2 linked regions of the Streptosporangium becharense genome follow. Each later gene encodes a partner of the first gene's protein in a complex. Links are inferred from orthologs where the notes say so. Each region holds a gene or a part of one and is shown on either strand. Other genes may lie near its edges. The genes, in order: pcrA and uvrB.

Evidence for each region.
Region 2: the proteins of pcrA (region 1) and uvrB are in contact, whole or in part, in a crystal structure (PDB 7EGT), measured with the Thermus thermophilus proteins. The link is inferred for Streptosporangium becharense from one-to-one orthologs. Residues at the interface, in WP_096412145.1 of Thermus thermophilus: His654, Arg656, Phe657, Gln666, Asp668, Glu669, Lys680, Arg681, Leu682, Ser683, Lys685, Tyr686, Ala687; in WP_096411307.1 of Thermus thermophilus: Glu23, Leu25, Arg26, Asp27, Gly28, Glu29, Arg30, Phe31, Arg55, Glu326, Asp327, Phe328, Glu379, Ser382, Gln383, His398, Gly400, Arg401.

The regions. Positions count from the first base shown.
Region 1 is NZ_JACHMP010000001.1:2,959,307-2,969,446, reverse strand. The notes cover bases 3,931-6,927. They hold pcrA (DNA helicase PcrA), read left to right. Parts: upstream 3,931-4,295; coding sequence 4,296-6,560; downstream 6,561-6,927. Other genes in these bases: F4562_RS12600 (hypothetical protein), read right to left, coding at 6,785-6,927; F4562_RS12610 (PIG-L deacetylase family protein), read right to left, coding at 3,931-4,167. Also shown: F4562_RS12630 (glutamate-cysteine ligase family protein), read left to right, coding at 1-1,302; F4562_RS12625 (WhiB family transcriptional regulator), read left to right, coding at 1,477-1,740; F4562_RS12620 (CPBP family intramembrane glutamic endopeptidase), read left to right, coding at 1,803-2,648; F4562_RS12615 (ABC transporter permease), read right to left, coding at 2,653-3,402; more of F4562_RS12610, read right to left, coding at 3,448-3,930; more of F4562_RS12600, read right to left, coding at 6,928-7,747; F4562_RS12595 (hypothetical protein), read right to left, coding at 8,121-9,047; F4562_RS12590 (hypothetical protein), read right to left, coding at 9,357-10,140. UniProt on the Escherichia coli protein: A helicase with DNA-dependent ATPase activity. Unwinds DNA duplexes with 3'-5' polarity. Translocates on single-stranded DNA with 3'-5' polarity. Initiates unwinding more efficiently from a nicked substrate than double-stranded DNA.
Region 2 is NZ_JACHMP010000001.1:1,471,636-1,481,670, forward strand. What follows is about bases 3,599-6,490. They hold uvrB (excinuclease ABC subunit UvrB), read right to left. Parts: upstream 6,155-6,490; coding sequence 4,043-6,154; downstream 3,599-4,042. Other genes in these bases: F4562_RS06305 (Uma2 family endonuclease), read left to right, coding at 3,599-3,982; F4562_RS06315 (SPFH domain-containing protein), read left to right, coding at 6,343-6,490. Outside these bases: pyrG (CTP synthase), read right to left, coding at 1-610; F4562_RS06290 (acyltransferase), read left to right, coding at 767-1,561; F4562_RS06295 (DUF4126 domain-containing protein), read left to right, coding at 1,646-2,239; F4562_RS06300 (hypothetical protein), read left to right, coding at 2,526-3,140; more of F4562_RS06305, read left to right, coding at 3,401-3,598; more of F4562_RS06315, read left to right, coding at 6,491-7,950; F4562_RS06320 (SPFH domain-containing protein), read left to right, coding at 8,092-9,339; F4562_RS06325 (sporulation protein), read left to right, coding at 9,366-10,035. UniProt on the Escherichia coli protein: The UvrABC repair system catalyzes the recognition and processing of DNA lesions. A damage recognition complex composed of 2 UvrA and 2 UvrB subunits scans DNA for abnormalities.

The sequences.
Region 1 (10,140 bases):
CGCGGCGAGCCCGCGATGAAGAACACCGAGGTTCTGGCGGCGATCGCGCAGCCCGACTGGGCCACCGAGCTCGGCCAGTTCAACGTGGAGATCAACGTCCTGCCGGAGGCCCTGGAGGAGGACGGCGCGGCGCGGCTGGAGAAGGTGATCCGCGACCGGCTCAACCACGCCGAGGAGCGGGCCCGCACGGTCGGCGGGCACATGGTGATGGTCGGCATCCTGCCGACGCTGCGCGAGAGCGACGTGCACGAGGGCACGCTGTCGGCCAACCCCCGCTACAAGCTCCTCAACGAGCAGATCTTCGCCGCCAGGGGCGAGGACCTGCACCTGTCGATCCGGGGACAGGAGATCCTCGACACGTACGCCGACAGCATCACCCCCGAGGCCGCCTGCACGAGCCTCCAGCTTCACCTGCAGGTCAGCCCGGCGGCGTTCCCCGCCCATTGGAACGCCGCCCAGGCCATCGCGGGCCCGCAGGTGGCGCTGGCGGCCAACTCGCCGTTCCTGTTCGGCCGCCGCCTCTGGCAGGAGACCAGGATCCCGCTGTTCGAGCAGGCCACCGACACCCGCCCGGCGGAGCTGAAGACCCAGGGCGTCCGGCCGAGGGTCTGGTTCGGTGAACGGTGGATCACCTCGGTCTTCGACCTGTTCGAGGAGAACGTCCGCTACTTCCCCGCGCTGCTGCCCCTGTGCGAGGAGACCGACCCGCGCGAGGAACTGGAGCGCGGGGTGACCCCCGAACTCAGCGAGCTGACCCTGCACAACGGCACCGTCTACCGGTGGAACCGGCCGGTCTACGCAGTCGTGGACGGCACCCCGCACCTGCGGGTGGAGAACCGGGTGCTGCCCGCCGGGCCCTCGGTGGCGGACGTCGCCGCCAACGCCGCGTTCTACTACGGCCTCATGCGCGTCCTCCCGCACGCCGGACGCCCGGTGTGGACGCGCATGTCGTTCGCCGCGGCCGAGGACAACCTGCACGCCGCCGCCCGGCACGGCCTGGAGGCCCGGCTCTACTGGCCAGGGATCGGCGAGGTGGCCGCCGCGGAGCTGATCCTGCGCCGCCTGCTCCCGCTCGCCCACCAGGGGCTCGACGAGTGGAGGGTGGCGCCGCAGGTCAGGGATCGGCTGCTGGGGATCGTCGAGCAGCGCTGCCTGACGGGCACGACCGGCGCGAGCTGGCAGATCGACACGGTGGAGGCCATGGGCGACCTCGACCGGCACGAGGCCCTGCGCCGGATGACCCTGCGCTACATCGACCACATGCACGCCAACCAGCCGGTGCACACCTGGCCGGCCCCCTGACCCGGCCGCGGTGCCCTCGTGGTGCCCGTACGGGACGTCGTCCTCCGGTATACACCGCGGTGAGCGGTACCGGATCCCTCGGAAGGCTGCCCCGAATCCCTCGGAAGGCTGATGTCCCCGGTGTAGCCGTCCGCCTAGTCTGAGGGCCGGTGATCCACCAAGGGGGGTGATGTCATGCGGAAAAAGGTCCGGGAGATCGGCTGGGCCACACGGGGTGCCTGCCGGACGAGCGACCCTGACCTGTTCTTCCCGCTGACGCCGTCGGTCGAGCACGAGGCGCGGGCGAAGGCGGTCTGCGCCGGGTGCGCGGTGCTCAAGGAGTGCCGCGCGTACGCGCTGCGCGCCGGTGAGCCCGAGGGCATCTGGGGCGGGCTCACCGTCGAGGAGCGCCGCGGCATGCGCTTCCCCGCCGGCTGGCGCCGGCCCGCCGCGAGCTGATCTCTTTTCACATAGCCTCGAACCTGCGGGTGGCGGTGTCGCGGGCGGTGAGGAGGACACTCGTGGGTTCGACGGCAGGCTCGGCGACAAGGTCGGCGATAAGGTCGGCGGCGGGGTCGACGACGGGTTCGGCGACGGGTTCCGGCGCAGGGGAGCACGGTGCGCTGGCCGGGGCGGTGGCCGTGCTGGTGGCGGCCAACGTGCTCAACAACCGCCTGGCTCCCCGCCTGGCCCCGCTGACCTCGGCCGCGGCCACCGGCGTGTTGCTCGCCCTGGCCCGCCGTTCCGGGCTCTCCTGGTCCGAGCTGGGCTTCCACCGCTGTTCGCGCGGTGTGCGGATCGGCGGCGCGCTCGCCGCCGCCGTCGCCGGGGTCTACGCGGCCGGCATCTCGGTTCCGGCCACCCGCCGGTTCTTCCGCGACGAACGGGCGCTGTCCCTGTCGCGGGCCCGCGTCCTTGAGGAGGCGCTGCTCCAGGTGCCGCTCGGTACGGTCCTGCTGGAGGAGGTCGGGTTCCGCGGGGTGTTCCACGCCCTCGTCGCCCGCTCGTACGGGACCGGCCCGGCCACCGCCGCCGGTTCGGTCCTGTTCGGCCTCTGGCACGTGCTCCCGGCGATCGACATGATGACCGCCAACCCCGCGCTGAGCCGTCTCGCCTCCGGAGACCCCGCCCCGGGGAGGCCCGGGTGGGGGGTGACGCGAGCCGTGACCGGCGCGGTGGTCTCCACCGGGCTGGCCGGGGTGGTCTTCACCGAGCTGCGCAGGAGGGGCGGCCTGGCCGCGCCGTCGATGTTCCATCTCGCGACCAACTCCCTGGGCTACCTGTTCGCCCGGCTCGCCCCGCCCGACCCGTCCGATCCGTCCGCCCCGTCCGAGACCGGCGGTCCGTCTGGGACCGGCGGTCCGTGACGGGTCAGCGGGCACCGGGACGGGTGCCGAAACGGCCCCGGGCGGCCAGTTCGATCGTGACGACCACGGCCACCGCCTCCGCGGCCAGCAGCGCGATCAGCACCACCAGTTGCACCACCCCGGCGTGGAGCGGGCCGGCCCCGCCCAGGAGCATCCCCACGAACGCCCCCGGGAGCGTGACCAGGCCCACGGTCCCCGTCTGGTCCAGCGCGGGCACCAGCGCCTGGGAGGCCGGCGGACGGCAGACCTCCAGCGCCGCGTCCCGGTCGGAGAAGCCGAGCGCGAGCGCCGCCTCGACCTCGCCGCGCCGCTGGGCGAGCTCGTCCAGCGCCCGCCGTCCCGCGAGCGCGGTGGCCGTCAGGCACCCGCCGAGCAGGATGCCCGTGACCGGGATCAGCGTGATGCCCCGCAGCGGGACGGTCCCGGTGCCGAACAGCAGCGCCAGCACCGGCACGGCCCCCGCGGCGACGGGCACCGCGGCCCACCGGCCGGCCGGGCCCGGGGTGATCCTGCGGCCCGCCGTCACGCTCGCCACCCCGTACATGACCAGTATGAACAGCGCGACCGCGAACGGCCGGTCGACCGCCCACACGATGATCAGTGACACCACCCCGAGCTGGACGGCGGCGCGCAGGGAGGCGGTGAGCACGGCGGGCGCGTGCCCGAGCCGGCCGGACCGGGCGACGGCGGCGGCCCCGAGGGCCAGCAACACGACGACGACGGCGGTGGCGGGTGACAGGTCGATGTCGCTCAACGGGACGGCGCCTCCCCGGCCGGCGCTCCGACTGCTCCCACGGGGTCAGGCGGTCGGAACCCGCTGGAACGCCTCGGCGTAGCGGCCCTCTCCGAGGCCCGCCTCGACGGCGAAGGCGGAGAAACGGATCCGGAGGAAGTCCTCGAAGCCGTCCTGGTGGCCGGTCTGGCTCACATGGGCACGCAGCGCGGCGAGCTTGCGGTCGAAGGTGTCGGTGACGTCGACGTGGTGGTCGGGGGTGGGGCCGCCGAACAGCCAGACCTCGCGGACCGTCCACGCCTCCAGCCCCTCGTCGAGGAGCAAGGGCGGGAAGGCGTACGGGTTGCGCGCGTCGGGGTAGACGGCGTCCAGCGCCGAGGCGCCGACCGCGCGGTGGTCGGGGTGACTGGGCGAGATGAACCGGTAGTTGCGCTCAGGGCTGTGGGTGATCACCAGGTCGGGCCTGACCTGGCGGATGACCCGGGTGATGTCACGCCGCAGGTCGAGGCCGGGCACCATGGTGCCGTCGCCGTATCCCAGGAAGCGGACGTCGGTCACGCCGACGATCTTGGCGGCGGCGGTCTGCTCGGCGCGGCGGAGCCCGGCCATGCCGCCGTTGTCCAGCTCGCGGTCGAAGCCGCCCGCGTCGCCGTCGGTGACGACGCAGTACGTCACCTCGGCGCCGCGGTCGGTGAACCGCGCGACCGAGCCCGCCGCGCCGAAGTCGACGTCGTCGGGATGGGCGGTCACCACGAGCACACGATGGATGTCGTTATCGGAGAGCATGGGGCACCCTTTCCGTATCATCGGATAATCGTCGGTTCCGCTCGATCACCACAACCGTCGCCAACTCTGTCCGCATTCCTTGACGGTGCTGGACCCGGTTGTCGGCGGGCCGCTCTAACCTAGGGGACGTGTCGATCCCAGCCTCTTCCGTGACCCACCCGTTGCTCGACGGGCTCAACCCCCAGCAGCGCGAGGCCGTCGTGCACCACGGCAGCCCGCTGCTCATCGTCGCGGGCGCCGGTTCCGGCAAGACCCGGGTGCTGACCCACCGCATCGCCTACCTGCTGGGTGAGCGAGGCGTGCAGCCGCAGGAGATCCTGGCGATCACCTTCACCAACAAGGCCGCCCGGGAGATGAAGGACCGGGTCGACCGGCTCGTCGGCCCGCGCTCGGCGGCGATGTGGGTGATGACCTTCCACAGCGCGTGCGTGCGGATCCTGCGCCGCGAGGCCAGGCGCCTGGGCTTCCCCACGAGCTTCTCCATCTACGACCAGGCCGACTCGCAGCGGCTGATGGCGATGGTCTGCCGCGAGATGAACCTCGACCCCAAGCGCTACCCGCCGCGGTCGTTCTCCGCCCAGGTCAGCAACTTCAAGAACGAGCTGATCGACTACGAGACGGCGGCGGCGCAGGCGTCCACCCACCTGGAGCGCAAGCTCGCCGAGGCCTACCGCGCGTACCAGCAGCGGCTCACCGAGGCCGGCGCGATGGACTTCGATGACCTCATCATGCTCACGGTGACGTTGTTCCAGCTCTTCCCCGAGGTGGCCGAGCACTACCGGCGCCGGTGGCGGCACGTCATGGTCGACGAGTACCAGGACACCAACCACGCGCAGTACATCCTGATCCGGGAGATCGTCGGCCGTCCCGAGCTCCGCACCGCCGACGGCGACCTGGTCCGGGGCGGCGGTGTCGCCCCGGCCGAGCTGTGCGTGGTGGGCGACGCCGACCAGTCGATCTACGCGTTCCGGGGTGCGACGATCCGCAACATCCTGGAGTTCGAACGCGACTACCCGGACGCCAGGACGATCCTGCTGGAGCAGAACTACCGCTCCACCCAGACGATCCTGTCCGCCGCCAACGCGGTCATCTCCCGCAACGAGAGCCGCAAGCCGAAGAACCTCTGGTCCGACCAGGGTGCCGGGCCGAAGATCATCGGCTATGTCGCCGACAACGAGCACGACGAGGCCATGTTCGTCGCCCAGGAGGTCGACCGGCTCGCCGACGACGAGGGCGTCCAGCCCGGCCAGGTGGCCGTGTTCTACCGGACGAACGCCGCCTCCCGCGTCTTCGAGGAGATCTTCATCCGCACCGGCCTGCCGTACAAGGTCGTGGGCGGGGTGCGCTTCTACGAGCGCAAGGAGGTCCGCGACCTGCTGGCCTACCTGCGCTTCCTGTCCAATCCCAACGACGTGGTGTCGCTGCGCCGCATCCTCAACGTGCCCAAGCGCGGCATCGGCGAGCGCGCCGAGGCGATGGTGGAGGCGTTCGCCTCCCGGGAACGGATCCCGTACTGGGAGGGGCTGCGCCGGGCCGACGAGGCACCGGGCATGGCCAGCCGGTCGATCAACGCCATCAGGGAGTTCGTCACGCTGATGGACGAGCTGATGGTGCGGGCCGACGACCTGTCGCCCTCCGAGCTGGCCCAGGAGGTGCTGGCCGTCACCGGTTACCGCGCCGAGCTGTCGGCCTCCGACGACCCGCAGGACGAAAGCCGCCTGGAGAACCTGGACGAGCTGATCTCGGTCGCCTCCGAGTTCGAGGAGGCCAACCCCGAGGGCACGCTGGTGGAGTTCCTGGAGCAGGTGTCGCTGGTCGCCGACGCCGACCAGATCCCGGCGGCCGACGGCGGGCAGGGCGTGGTCACCCTGATGACGCTGCACACGGCCAAGGGCCTGGAGTTCCCGGTGGTGTTCCTCACCGGGATGGAAGACGGCGTCTTCCCGCACACGCGTTCGCTCGGCGAGCCCAAGGAACTGGAGGAAGAGCGCCGCCTGGCCTACGTGGGCATCACCCGGGCCGAGAAGCGGCTGTACCTCTCGCGGGCGGCCGTCCGCAGCTCGTGGGGCTCGCCCGCGTTCAACCCGGCCTCCCGGTTCGTCGCCGAGATCCCAGGTGACCTGGTCGACTGGCGCAGCGACCCGCGGAAGACCGCGTGGGGCGCCGCCACCCGGCGTGACTCCGCTGCCGCGCCGGCCAGGAAGCCCGGCGGGGCCGGCGGCCGGAAGGTCCCCAACCTCGCCCCGGGCGACCGCGTCACCCACGACTCCTTCGGCCTCGGCACGGTCGTCTCCGTCGACGGCGTCGCGGAGAAGACCAAGGTCAAGATCGATTTCGGCAGTGGGGGGGAGAAGACCCTGCTGCTGGCCTACGCGCCGGTGGAGAAGCTCTGACGGTCCGAAGGCCCGCGGGGCCGTCGACGGAGCACGGCGGTCGCGGCGGGCGTGGCGCGGGGCCGGCGGCGGCTGGGGCGATCGGGGCGACTGGGGGGCTGCGACGGCCGGGGCGGCTGGGGCTGTGACGGCGAGGGCCGGGGCGACGGGGGGTGCGACGGTCGCGGCGGCTGGGGCGATGCCCGGGAACCGGCCGGTTCCCGGGCATCGCCCCAGCCGGATGGTCAGTTCTCGAAGAGCTCCCTGACCGGGTTCTGCGCCTGCGCCGCCTGGTCGGCGCCGATGTTCAGCTCGTCGAAGTCGGCCACCTGGTCGGCCGGCGGTGCCGTGAGGGCCGATCGCATGCCCCAGCCGGTGTAGCGGGTGTCGTTGACGTAGGTCAGCTCGGTGCTGTTCAGGCCCCGGGTCGACTCGGTGTACGACGACACGACCCGGCGGACCAGCCGGTCGGAGCCGAGGTAGATCTTCCAGGTGACCGGGAGCGTCGCGGAGGGGCCGGTGGGCTTGCGGCCCAGCATCGTGCGGATCGCGGGGGAGGCCCGGTAGAGCTCGGCCAGCGTGATCGTGCCCGAGTGGACCGTGGTCCGGGTGTCGTCCCAGGTTCCGCCGGGGCGTTTGGCGGCGGTGCGCGCCAGCGTCGCCTTCAGCGTCGCGGGCTCGACGATGCTGATGATCTGCTGGACGGGGCCGACCAGGGTGACGGACTCACCCCGGGTGCGCAGCCACTTCTTGCCCTCGGGCATGGCGTCGGCGTAGGCGCCGCCCGAGGTGTAGGTGACGCCCTTGAGCGAGATCGTCCTGGAGGGGGCGAACAGGCCCTTGAGCTCACCGTTCTCCGTGGGCATGGTGAACTTGGTGGTCAGGTCCGATGCCACCGGGCCAAAGGTGCCGAACTCCAGCACGCCGTCGCGTCGGGTCAGGATCGTCCGCTGCTTGCCGCCCCGGCCGATGATCTTCGTGTTCTCGGAGATCCGCACGCCGCGGTGGGGCCTGAAGTGGCGCTTCAGCGCCGACACCGGGTCGGTCGCCGCTCCGGCGGTGCCCCGGGCGTCCTGAGTGTTCTGAGTGTTCTGCGTGCCCCGGGCGTTCCCGGCGCTCCGCGCGCTCGCCGGGCCCGCGGCCACCAGCACGGGAACGACCAGGGCCGCCGCGGTGGCGCCGGTCAGGATGGCGATCGTTCGCCTCATCGAGGGGTCCTCCCGTAGGTGTCCTCGCGTCGTCTGGAGGAGGGAAGAAGATTCTTGCCTACATCCCGGCACACCGGATCAAGAATCCCCCGAAACCGGGAGCGACGCCGCCCGGGGCGGTCGCCGGCGCGGAGGGCCGCCCCGGGAGGCCCTCCGCGAAGAGGCTGGTTCCCCGTGAAAGGCGCAGACCTCCATCAAAGGGACAGATCTCCGTGAAGGGGTGGCCTCCGCGAAGAGGGCGGTACCCGTTGAAGGGGAGGGCGGTACCCGTTAGAGGGGGACGGACCGCCGTGAAAGCGACGGCTCACCGTGAAGGGGGCGGCGCGGAGGGCCGCCCCCCGGGAGACCGCGGGGCGAAACCCCCGCGGGAGGGTCATTTCACGGTGACCAGGGGGATGGGGTTGTCGGAGAGGAAGCGGTCCTCCAGCTCCTTCATCGTGGCGATCTGGTCGTCGGCCGGGGCGGTGATGGAGACCTCGGAACCCCAGCCGGTGTAGCGGGTGTCGACGGTCAAGCCCACCGTCTTGCCCGAGGAGTCGGTCTCCGTGGTCGTCAGCCTCGCGGGGAGCCGGTCGGTGCCCAGGAACAGCTTCCAGTTCAGCGTGTCCTTGGCCATGTCGCCGTAGAGCTTCCTGCCCATGGCGGCCCGGAACCACGGCGAGACCTTGTGGAGCTCGCCGAAGGTGATCTTTCCGGCGTAGGAGGTGGGACGCTTGACCGTGGCGTTCGCGAGGAGGGCCTTGAGGGTCGCGGGCTCGGCGGGGTTGATGTGCTGGCCGATCGACCCGGTCACGCCGAGCGTGTCCTCGGGGATGTGGAGCCAGGGCTTGCCGACCGGCAGGAACGGGCCGAAGACGCCGCCGGAGAGGTAGGCCGCCTTCTTGACGCGGACGACCCGCTCGGGGTCGGCCAGGCCCTTGAGGAGCTTGTCGAGCTGCTCCTCGGCCTGTACGGCCTCCGGGCTCCTGTCGTCCTCGGCGTCGCCGAAACCGCTCTCGGGGCTGCTCAGGTCGAACTCCAGGTCGCTCTCCTTGACGCGCGGCCGGGAGGTGTGGTCCGACGCGCTGATCCCGGCCGCGTCGAACTGCAACTCTCCCTCACGCTTGCTGATGACCTCGGTCCTACCGGCCTTGCGCGTCTTGACGGTGTCGACGAACTGCACGCCGTGGCCGGCGGTGAGCTGCTTCTTCAGTGCGGTGAGCGGGTCGGGCGCCTGCGCGGAGGCGTGCGCGGCGACCGGGAGGGAGGCCGTCAGCGCCACCGCGGTGGCGCTGGTCAGAACGGCGATCATTCGCTTCATCGGGGTTCCTTGCCTGTCGTCATATGTGCATGTCGCGGTGCACGGCGGAGGTCTGCCGCCCGTACGGCGACGTGTCGGGGGAAGCGTCGTGACGGACCGTGCCCGGCGGGCGGACTCGCCGGGCACGGGGTGGTACGGATGGCACGGGTGGTACGGGTGGTACGGGTGCTGCGGTCCGCGGTGCCCGCGGAGGGGTGCGTCGGACGCTCTCCGGCACCCGCGGGCGGTGTGGGTCAGGCGGTCTCGTTGCCCATGGACCGCTCCCGGGGACCGGGCGTGAAGATCACCTGGATGATCTATATCAGGCGGTCACTTGGCGCCGAGGAGCGGGATGGGGTTCTCGGTGTCGACGCCGTCACCCAGTTCGCCCGGCTTGGCGATCTGGTCGGCCGGGGGAGCCGTGATCGTGACCTTGGAGCCCCAGCCGCTGTAGCGGGTGTCGACGGTCAGGGTCTCACTGCCCGGCATGCCGAGGCCGGCCGCCGGGTAGCTGGTCACCAGCCGCGTGGAGAGCTGGTCCGCGCCGACGGACAGCTTCCAGTTCACCGAGGTCTTGGCGGCCTTGCCGGACGGCTTCTGCATGAGCGAGGCCCGGAACCACGGCGAGACCCTGTACAGCTCACCGAAGGTGATCTTCCCGGCATAGGAGGTGGGACGCTTGACCGTCGCGCGCGCCAGCAGTGCCCTGAGCGTCGCCGGCTCGGCGACGTTGACCAGCTGGCCTACCTGGCCGTTGACGCCGAGCGTCACGCCGGGGTACTGCAACCAGGTCTTGCCCTCCGGCATGAACTCGCCGAACAGGCCCCCGGAGATGTAGGACGTGTTCCGGACGCGGATGACCCGTTCCGGCTTGGCCAGCCCGGCGATCATTTTGTCGGCCTCCTCGTCCCCCGTCCCGAGAGGCGCGAGGTCGCTCGCCTTGATGCGCAGTTTGGTGGTCTGGTCGGACGCGCTGATTCCGGAGGCGCCGAACTGGAAGGTGCCGGTGCGCTTGGCGAGGACCATGCCGCCCTGGGTGCCCTGCATTTTCGTGGTGTCGACGAACCGCACGCCGTGGCCGGCGGTGAGCTGCTTGTTCAGCGCCGTGATCGGA
Region 2 (10,035 bases), 1.5 Mb from region 1 along the record:
GCAGCGCGGCGACCGAGTGCTGGGTCGGCTTGGTCTTCAGCTCCCCGCTCGGCCCGATGTACGGCAGGAGGGAGACGTGGAGGAAGAAGACGTTGTCCCGGCCCACCTCGTGGCGGACCTGACGGACCGCCTCCAGGAAGGGCAGCGACTCGATGTCGCCCACGGTGCCGCCGACCTCGGTGATGACCACGTCGACGTCGGGACCGGCCATGGACCGGATCCGGTCCTTGATCTCGTTGGTGATGTGCGGGATGACCTGGACCGTGTCGCCGAGATACTCGCCGCGGCGCTCCTTGGCGATGACGTTGGAGTAGACCTGGCCGGTGGTGACGTTGGCGGAACCGTGCAACTCGGTGTCGAGGAAGCGCTCGTAGTGGCCGACGTCGAGGTCGGTCTCGGCGCCGTCGTCGGTGACGAAGACCTCGCCGTGCTGGAACGGGTTCATGGTGCCCGGGTCGACGTTGAGATAGGGGTCGAGCTTCTGCATGGTGACGCGCAGGCCACGCAGCTTGAGAAGGCGCCCGAGGCTCGACGCCGTCAGCCCCTTGCCAAGACTGGAGGCGACGCCGCCGGTGACGAACAGATGTTTGGTGTGTGCGGCGCTACGCAAGAGGGGCTCCCGTGGTCGTTACAGATCAGTCGGCACATCCTGATGAATGGCCGTAAGGTCCACGGGCTCTCAGAATATCAAACGACGCCGGTGAAGTGCCCGGATATCCGGCCCCGCGTTCCCGCCGAACCCGACCAAGCGGTAACTTGAGCCGTTATGTCACTTCGTGGTGCGGTACGGCGCGCCGTGGGCACTCTCATCCACCGTAGCTGGGCGGCGGTCCGCAGGGCCGGCGCCGTCAGCCCCGCGAGCCCCGCCGGTTACCGCTTCCGGCGGCTCGGCGAGGGCGCCTGTCTGTCGTTCCCGCCCGGAGCCATTTTCGGCGAGGCCTGGATCGAGATCGGCGACCACACCCTCATCGGCGAGCGGGTCTCCATCTCCGCCGGCATGGGCCCGGGGGTCGACCTGGGCCCGGACTCGATCGTGCGGATCGGCGGGAGCTGCTCGATCGGCCGGGGCAGCCACATCGTGGGCCATCAGTCGATCGACATCGGCGACCACGTCTTCACCGGCCCGTACGTCTACATAACCGACCAGAACCACGTCTACGACGACCCGGAGACGCCGATCGGCCGCCAGTGGCCGCGCAACAACCCCGTGGTGATCGGTTCGGGGTCGTGGCTGGGCACCGGCGCGATCATCCTGCCGGGCACCCGGATCGGCAGGCAGTGCGTGGTCGCGGGCGGGGCCGTGGTACGCGGGACGTTTCCCGACCACAGCGTGGTCGCCGGCATCCCGGCCAAGGTGGTGCGCCGCTACACGCCCGGCCAGGGATGGCTCCCGCCCCACCTGAGCGGCAACGCCGCGATCGGGGCCGAGCCCTCCGGGCCGCACGAACCCGCCGGGCAGATCGAACCCTCCGGGCCGCACGAACCCGCCGGGCCGCACGAGCCGCACGAGCAGATCGAACCCGCCGGGCAGATCGAACCCGCCGAACTACGGAATCCATGAGTTCGGCAACGGGAATACGCGAGGCCCGGGATCGATGAGGGGTCCGCGATCGTTGGGGGGAGAAGAGGACACGACGGAGGTGCGATGCTCGCGGCGCTGACCGGGCTCGGGCTCTCCACCGCGGCGGGGCTCAACGCCTACATCCCGCTGCTGGTGGTCGGCCTGCTGGCCAACTTCACCGACCACGTGCGACTGCCGCCGGAGTTCGCCTGGCTGGCCGACGGGTGGGTGCTGGGCATCATCGGCGTGCTGCTCCTGGCCGAGTTCGTGCTCGACAAGGTGCCGGTGGTCGACAGCGTCAACGACATGATCCAGACCGTCGTCCGCCCGGCGTCCGGCGGAGTGGTGTTCAGCGCGACGGAGGCCGCGGCCCGGCTGGACGGGTCGTCCTGGATGAGTGACCGCCCCTGGATCGGTTGGGTGCTGGGCATCGGGATCGCACTGGCCGTACACGTGATGAAGTCGGTCACCAGGCCGGTGGTCAACGCCGGCACGGCCGGGGTCGGCGCACCCGTGGTCAGCACGGTGGAGGACGCCGGGTCACTCGGCATCAGCCTGGTGGCGGTCTTCCTGCCGGTCCTGGTCGTCGTGGTGGTGGCGGGGCTGGCGCTGTCGGCCTGGTGGGCGACCCGGCGGATCCGCCGCCGGCGTCGCCCCACCGGACTGGGCCCGGCATGACCCGTCTCCGGCGGTTACCCCCGTCTTCTCCTCCCCCGCACCTCGACCGCGTGGTCCAGACAACCGTCGCCGGCGCTCACTGTCTGCGACCGCCGCGGCCCGGCCCCGCCCTCCCCGCACCACGGCCGTGCCCGCCCCTCTGCCGCACGGCCCCGGACTTCGTCGCCGGCCCCCTCGGCGGCCGGTTCCGGACCGTCCGGCCCCCTTGTCCCCACGGCTTCGGCACCCGCGACCACACGGGCACGCGGGATATGCTCGAAGCATCTCGTCCAGCCCCTGTCGGGAGGTGGCTCCGATCGGCGATCTGCTCATCGTCCTGCTGGTGATCCTGCTGTTCCTCTTCCTGCTGGGAGCGGCTGGGCTCTACCTGCTCGTCAAGGTCGGCAAGAAGGCAGCGAAGAAGGCCAGGAAGGTCTCCACCCGTGTCGCCACCAACATGGCGGCCATGGGCACCGGTGACGCCGCGGAGACCGAACGGATGCGCCTGGACCTGCGTCGCGAGGTCTCACTGACCCGCCAGGCCGTCGACGGCGCGCTGGGCGACGGATGGGGCCTGGGCGACCTCCCCCAGCTCGTCGCCGAGATCTCGGCGCACGCCGAGCAACTGGACGCCCAGCTCGCCCGGTACGCCCAGGAGCGGCGCGTGTCGGCCTACGTCGACCACACCGCCCTCGGCCGCCTGCGCGAGCACCACGCCAAGCTGACCACGTCCTGTGCCCGGATCCGCGCCGACCTGCGCAATGACCAGATGGCGCACACGGCCGGGAACATCGACGAGATCCAGAACCGCACGAATCTGGAGATCGAGGCGCGCCGCCGGGCCCCCGACCCGCTCGACGAGATCGACGAGCTCTACAACCGCACGATGATCAACCGCTCCCAGCCGGACGAGCTGCGCTGATCCGCGACTGATCCACGGCCGGGCCGGCACCCGGTCGAGGCGGCCTCTCCGGAGCCGGTCGAGCGGATCACCCGCGCAGACCGCTCCGCCCCCGCCGACACCCCCCGCCTGGAGCCACCGGTGGGCGAAGCCGGGCCGGGCTCCTGCCCGGCCCGGCCTCGATCCGCGTCCGTGGCGGCATTCCTGCGAAGCGGGCACGGACGGTGGCATGATGACCCCGTCGAGCGATATCTCGGGGTGTCGCCGAAGGAGAACCTTTGATGACAGCCGCCTTGCCTGAGTGGTTCCACCTGGGGCCGGAGGGCGGCTGGACCGCCGACATGCTCGATCGTCTTCCTCCCGATGCGCCCCCGCACGTCGAACTGATCGACGGGTCACTCATCACGAGGTCTCCGCAGACCGCCGTCCACATGCTCATGCTCCGGCTCCTTGAGCGTGCGCTCACCCCCCCGGACAACCTCATCGTCGTCCGGGAGATGAGCGTGACGCTCGGCATCCGGCAGCGGCCCGAACCCGACATCATGGTGGTCACGAGATCGGCGCTGACGAGCCTGAAGACGACCTCGTTCAAGCCGGAGGACGTTCGTCTTGTGGTCGAGGTGGTCTCTCCGGAGTCGGTCGAGCGGGATCGGAGTACCAAACCCATCAAGTATTCCGACGCCGGGATCAAACACCTCTGGCGTGTGGAGCAGGAAGACGATCGGCCCGTCGTCTACACCTTCGAGCTGGAACCCTCGGTCAGGGCCTATGTCCCGACCGGCATCCACCGAGGGCGACTGAGGACGGACATCGGGTTCGAGGTCGACATCGAGCTGGATCTCGAGAAGTTCATCGGCCCTTGAGTCCCGGCCCCGGCCCGTTCCTTCCGCGGGGCCGGGGCAGAAACGGGCCGGAAAGGCCCGTCAGGAGACTCCGGCCTCCCGCATGTCACGCACCTCCCGCTTGAGTTCCTTGATCTCGTCGCGGAGCCGGGCGGCGACCTCGAACTGGAGGTCGGCCGCGGCCTGGTGCATCTGCTCGGTGAGCGACTCGACCAGCGCCTCCAGCTGGGCCCGGGGCATCTCCCCCGCGATCGCCTTGGCGTGCTGGCCGACCTGCTTGGCCGCGAAGCCGGGAACGGGCGCCTTGCCGCGCGACTGCTGACGGCCGCTGCCGCCGAGGAGCTGGGCGGTGTCGGCGTCTTCCCGGGTCAGCGAGTCGAGGATGTCGGCGATCTTCTTGCGGAGCGGCTGCGGGTCGATGCCGTTGGCCTCGTTGTAGGCGATCTGCTTGGCCCGGCGGCGGTTGGTCTCCTCGATCGCCCGTTCCATGGAGGGGGTGATCCGGTCTGCGTACATGTGCACCTGGCCGGAGACGTTACGGGCCGCGCGGCCGATGGTCTGGATCAGGGAGGTCTCCGAACGGAGGAAGCCCTCCTTGTCCGCGTCGAGGATGGCCACCAGCGACACCTCGGGCAGGTCGAGGCCCTCGCGGAGCAGGTTGATGCCGACCAGCACGTCGAACTCGCCCATCCGCAGCTCGCGGAGCAGCTCGATGCGGCGCAGGGTGTCGACCTCGCTGTGCAGATAGCGCACCCGGATGCCCATCTCGAGCAGGTAGTCGGTGAGGTCTTCGGACATCTTCTTGGTCAGCGTGGTGACCAGGACCCGCTCGTCCTTCTCCGTACGGACACGGATCTCGTGCACCAGATCGTCGATCTGCGACTTCGTCGGCTTGACGATCACCTCGGGGTCGACCAGGCCGGTGGGGCGGATGACCTGCTCGACCACCTCGCCCCCGGTGCGGCCCAGCTCGTAGGGGCCGGGGGTGGCCGACAGGTAGACGGTCTGGCCGACGCGCTCCAGGAACTCCTCCCACTTCAGCGGGCGGTTGTCCATCGCGGACGGCAGGCGGAAGCCGTGGTCGACGAGCGTGCGCTTGCGGGAGGCGTCGCCCTCGTACATCGCGCCGATCTGCGGGACGGTCTGGTGGGACTCGTCCAGGACCAGCAGGAAGTCTTCGGGGAAGTAGTCGAGCAGGGTGTTGGGTGCGCTGCCCGGGGGGCGGTCGTCCATGTGGCGGGAGTAGTTCTCGATACCGGAGCAGCTGCCGATCTGGCGCAGCATCTCCAGGTCGTAGGTGGTGCGCATGCGCAGCCGCTGGGCCTCCAGCAGCTTGCCCTGTCGCTCCATCGTCTCCAGGGTCTCGGCGAGCTCGGCCTCGATGCCCCGGACGGCCTTCTCCATCCGCTCGGGGCCCGCCACGTAGTGGGAGGCGGGGAAGATGTAGAGCTCGTCGTCCTCCGTGATCACCTCGCCGGTCAGCGGGTGCATGGTCGAGAGCTTCTCGATCTCGTCGCCGAACATCTCGATCCGCACGGCGAGCTCTTCGTACTTGGGGATGATCTCGATGGTGTCGCCGCGGACCCGGAAGGTGCCGCGGGTGAAGGCCATGTCGTTGCGGGTGTACTGCATGTCGACGAGACGGCGCAGGAGCCGGTCGCGCTCGATCTCCTGACCGACGTTGAGCCGGACCATGCGGTCGACGTACTCCTGCGGGGTGCCCAGACCGTAGATGCACGACACCGACGCCACCACGATGGTGTCGCGGCGGGTCAGCAGCGAGTTGGTCGCCGAGTGGCGGAGCCGCTCGACCTCCTCGTTGATCGAGGAGTCCTTCTCGATGTAGGTGTCGCTCTGCGGGACGTACGCCTCCGGCTGGTAGTAGTCGTAGTAGGAGACGAAGTATTCGACCGCGTTGTTGGGCATCATCTCGCGCAGTTCGTTGGCGAACTGCGCGGCGAGCGTCTTGTTGGGCTGGATGACCAGGGTCGGCCGCTGGAGGCGTTCGATCAGCCAGGCGACCGTCGCGGTCTTGCCCGTGCCCGTGGCGCCGAGCAGGACGGTGTCCTTCTCCCCGGCCTTGACACGCCGCTCGAGCGCGGCGATCGCGGCGGGCTGGTCACCCGAGGGGATCATGTCGGTGACGACCTCGATGGGAGCCACCTTGCGCTGCAAATCAGTTACCGGCCTCACCTGACCCACTGTAGGCGGAGCCCCCGACAGTTCTTCCCCGGAAGGCCGCGCCGGGTTCAACCGCGCGACAAGCGAGCCGCAAGCGTCACCTACTTGACTGTTGTCGTGCGAACGCTCACCAAGCGTGATATATCGGCCTTTCGACATGCGATGACTCCGGAGGTTTGATGTCCCGGCCAAGAGAAGCCATGCAGTCCGCGCTCGCCGCGGCCCAGGCGATAGGACAGGGCGGAGACGTACGCCAGGTGGTCGGGCAGGCGGTCGAACAGCTCGCCGGGCAGTTGCCCGGGGAGAAGGGCTTCGCACTCAACGCCTCCGACTTCGTCGCCGCCCGCGACCAGGCGGCCTCGGTGGGGACGCTCATCGAGGCGCGCAGCGTGTCGCTCGGCGAGGCCGGGGAGGTCGTCAACCGCAGCTTCACCGCCAAGGGCCCGGGCGGCGAGCCGGTCCACGTCATATCTCCGGTCGTGATCCCCAAGAGCGGCACCGCCCGGATGGTCCTCCCGCTGGTCGTCCTGGCGGTGCTCGGACTGGCCGGGCTCCTCGCCACCGGCCTGCCCGACGGCGCCCGCGCGTTGTTCGGCCCGCACTACTGGGCGGTGCTCGTGCTGGCCGCGGCGTTCCTGTGGTGGCGCCGGAGCGTGGTCATGGTGCCCGAGGGCTGCAAGGCCCTCATCACCAAGTTCGGCAAGCTCGTGCAGGTCGCCGACCCCGGCCGGGTGACGCTGTTCAACCCGTGGAAGCGGGTGAGCTACATCGTCAACACCACCCGCGAGTACCCCTTCAACGCACCAATCCGCGAGGCCCCCACCCAGCAGGGCGTCAAGGCCAGCGTCGACCTCTTCCTGCAGTTCCGGATCGAGAATCCGGCCGAGTTCATCTTCGTGCTCGGCTCGGTCAGCGGCTTCCAGGCCAAGCTGCAGAACGCCATCAGCGAGGTCACCCGCTCCCTCATCTACGCCCAGCGCGCCGAGGAGATCTACGACCTGGTCGGCGAGAGCACCATGGGCATGCTGGACAGCCTCAACCAGCAGTTCCTGCCCGCCGTCCGGCTCACCGATGTGAACATCACCCACGCCGAGCCGTCCAGCCAGGAGTACCGGATGGACCTGGCCGCCCCGGAGATGATCAGGGTCGCCAAGGAGGCGTACACCTACGAGTACGAGCTCCAGCTCCGCAAGGAGCAGAACGAGGGTGACCTGGTCAAGGAGCTGGCCGGCCTGCAGGAGCAGCTGTCCGCCATCCAGGCCGAGATCGCCGGCTACCAGGCCCGGATGGACACCGCGCTGGAGCGGGCGTCCCACCAGGCCAAGGCCCAGGCCAGCCAGCGGATGGTGGAGGCGGAGTCGACCGCCAAGGCCAACGCGGCGCTGCTGGAGGCCCAGGCGCTGGACATCCGGGCGCTGAGCGCCGCGGAGGCCCCGGAGATCCTCGACTACCGCTTCCAGCAGGACCTGCTCGACAAGCTGGAGGCGGTCGCCGCCCACCTGCCCCGGGTGGTCCAGGTGGGCGAGACCACCGACATCGACCTGCTCGCCCTGGCCCGGCAGCTGGTCGGCACCCGCGAGACGCAGCTGTTCTCCGAGGCGGACATGGCCGCGATCAGGGCACGGATGGTCGAGATCGGCGACCGTGTCGAGGGACGCGCGGCCGAGATCGGCGCCCTGCTCAACCCGCCCGCCGAGGCGACCGTGCCCGACGCGACCGCGACCACCGCGACCGCGTCCGCCCCGGCCCGGGAGACGCCGGCCCCTTCCGTACGGGAAGCGGACGCCGCCGCGCGGGAGGAGATGTGAGAGGCGCATGGGCGACCGGGTCATGACAGGTGTGAAGAACGGTGCACGGCCGGCGACCGGGGAACGGCCCCGGCACGGTGAGCGGAGCGATCCACGGCGGACGAGCGGCCCGCGCGGCGGGCGAGGAAGGGTGAGCGACCGGTGAGCAGGGAGTTTTCGAAGATCAAGGAGTCCCTGGCCTCGTGGTCGGAGATCCGCCAGCTGTTGCGCGGCGGCGAGTCAGGGCAGCTGGTCCCGGTCGTGATCCCCAAGGACCGGCGGGGCTTCGCCTGGGTGACGATGCTGCTCCTGGCGCTCTACCTGGCCGGCACGGCCGTGTTCGCCGGTGGGGCGCTGGCGCTCCTGGCCGCGGTCGCCGCCGTGTTCTCCCTGGTGGTCGGCCTGGTGTGGATGTGGCGCCGGGCGATCATCGAGATCGAGGAGGGCACCACCGGCGTGCGCAGCCGGTGGGGCGCCATCGTCGGCACCCTGCCGCCCGGACGGCACTACCTGTGGCTGCCGTGGGACCGGGTGGACGCGGTGGTCGACACCTCCACCGAGATCCCCTACTCGGCGCCCATCGCCGCCTGCCCGACGGCGGAGAACGTCCCACTGAAGTCGATCGAGTTCTTCCTGAAGTTCCGCATCGTCGACCCGGTGGCCTTCGTCCGTACCATCGGCGCCGGTAACTTCGACCTGGTGCTCAGCAGCGCCGTCCAGGACGCCATCCGCCAGCGCAGCCGCCTGGTCCACACCGAGCGCGCCTACGACCTGCGCGGCTCCGACGTGGGTGACATGCAGGAGCTGCTGACCCGACAGCTGGGCCGGTACGGGGTGCGCATCACCGGCGCCAACATCCCGGACGTGCAGCTGCCCGACCAGTACCAGCAGCACCTGGCCACCCGGGAGAAGGTCGCCAAGGAGCTGTCGGCCTTCGAGCGGGAGTGGGAGCTCACCCGCAAGCGACGGATCGACACCCTCCTGATGGAGATCGAACGCGCCAAGAAGACGCGTGACGCGCGTATCGTCGAGGTGAGAGCCGCCGCCAACACCGCGCGTAAGGACGTCGCCCGCATGCTGGAGGAACACGAGACCGAGGCGCAGCGGGTGCGCTGGGAGATCGAGGCCAAGGGCCGCGCCGAGCTCACCGCGGCGGAGAACGAGGCGAAGGGGCTGCGCAGGCTGGCCGACTCCTACCGCGACAACCGCGCCGTGCTCCAGTACGAGCTGGCCCGCCGCCGGCTCGACGTGGGCGCCAAGCTGGCCGAGAGCGCCCCGCGTCCCGTCGTCGTCCGCACCTCCGGCGCCTCCGGCGACGCCTCCGCCCTGTCCACTATGCTCCTGGCTCAGATCCTGCCCCAGCTCGGCGGCACGAACGGCCAGGTCAAGCCCCCCGCACAGTCTCACTGAGAAGTCTCTATCCCCTGGGAGTCCAGATGGTGTTCCGCAAACTGATGGCCGCGTTCGGGGCCGGTGTCGAGGTCGACACCGTCCTGCAGAACTCGCAGGTCCGTCCCGGTGAGCTCCTGCGCGGGCAGGTCAACTTCCGCGGCGGCGGCTCCGACTACAAGGTGGAGGGCATCTTCATCGACTTCACCGCGGTCGTCGAGGTCGAGAGCGGTGACAACGAGTACAAGACGACCTACAGCTTCCTGCGTCAGCAGATCACCGGGCCGTTCCACCTCGCCGCCGGCGCCCCCCAGTCGGCTCCGTTCGAGATCCAGGTTCCCTGGGAGACCCCGATCAGCGCCATCGGCGGCTACCCGCTGCGCGGCATGCAGCTCGGCGTCTCCACCGAGCTCGCCCTGGCCGGCGCGCTCGACAAGGGCGACCTCGACCCGCTGTTCGTCAACCCGCTGCCCGCCCAGGACCACCTGCTCGGCGCGCTGGACAACATGGGCTTCCGCTTCAAGAAGGCCGACCTGGAGCGCGGCACCCTGCACGGCTCGCACATGCCGTTCTTCCAGGAGATCGAGTACTACGCCGGTGGCGAGTACCACCGCCACTTCAACGAGCTGGAGCTCACCTTCATCGCCGGCCCGCAGGCGATGGACGTGATCCTGGAGGCCGACAAGCGCGGCAGCTTCGGCTCCAGCCACGACACCT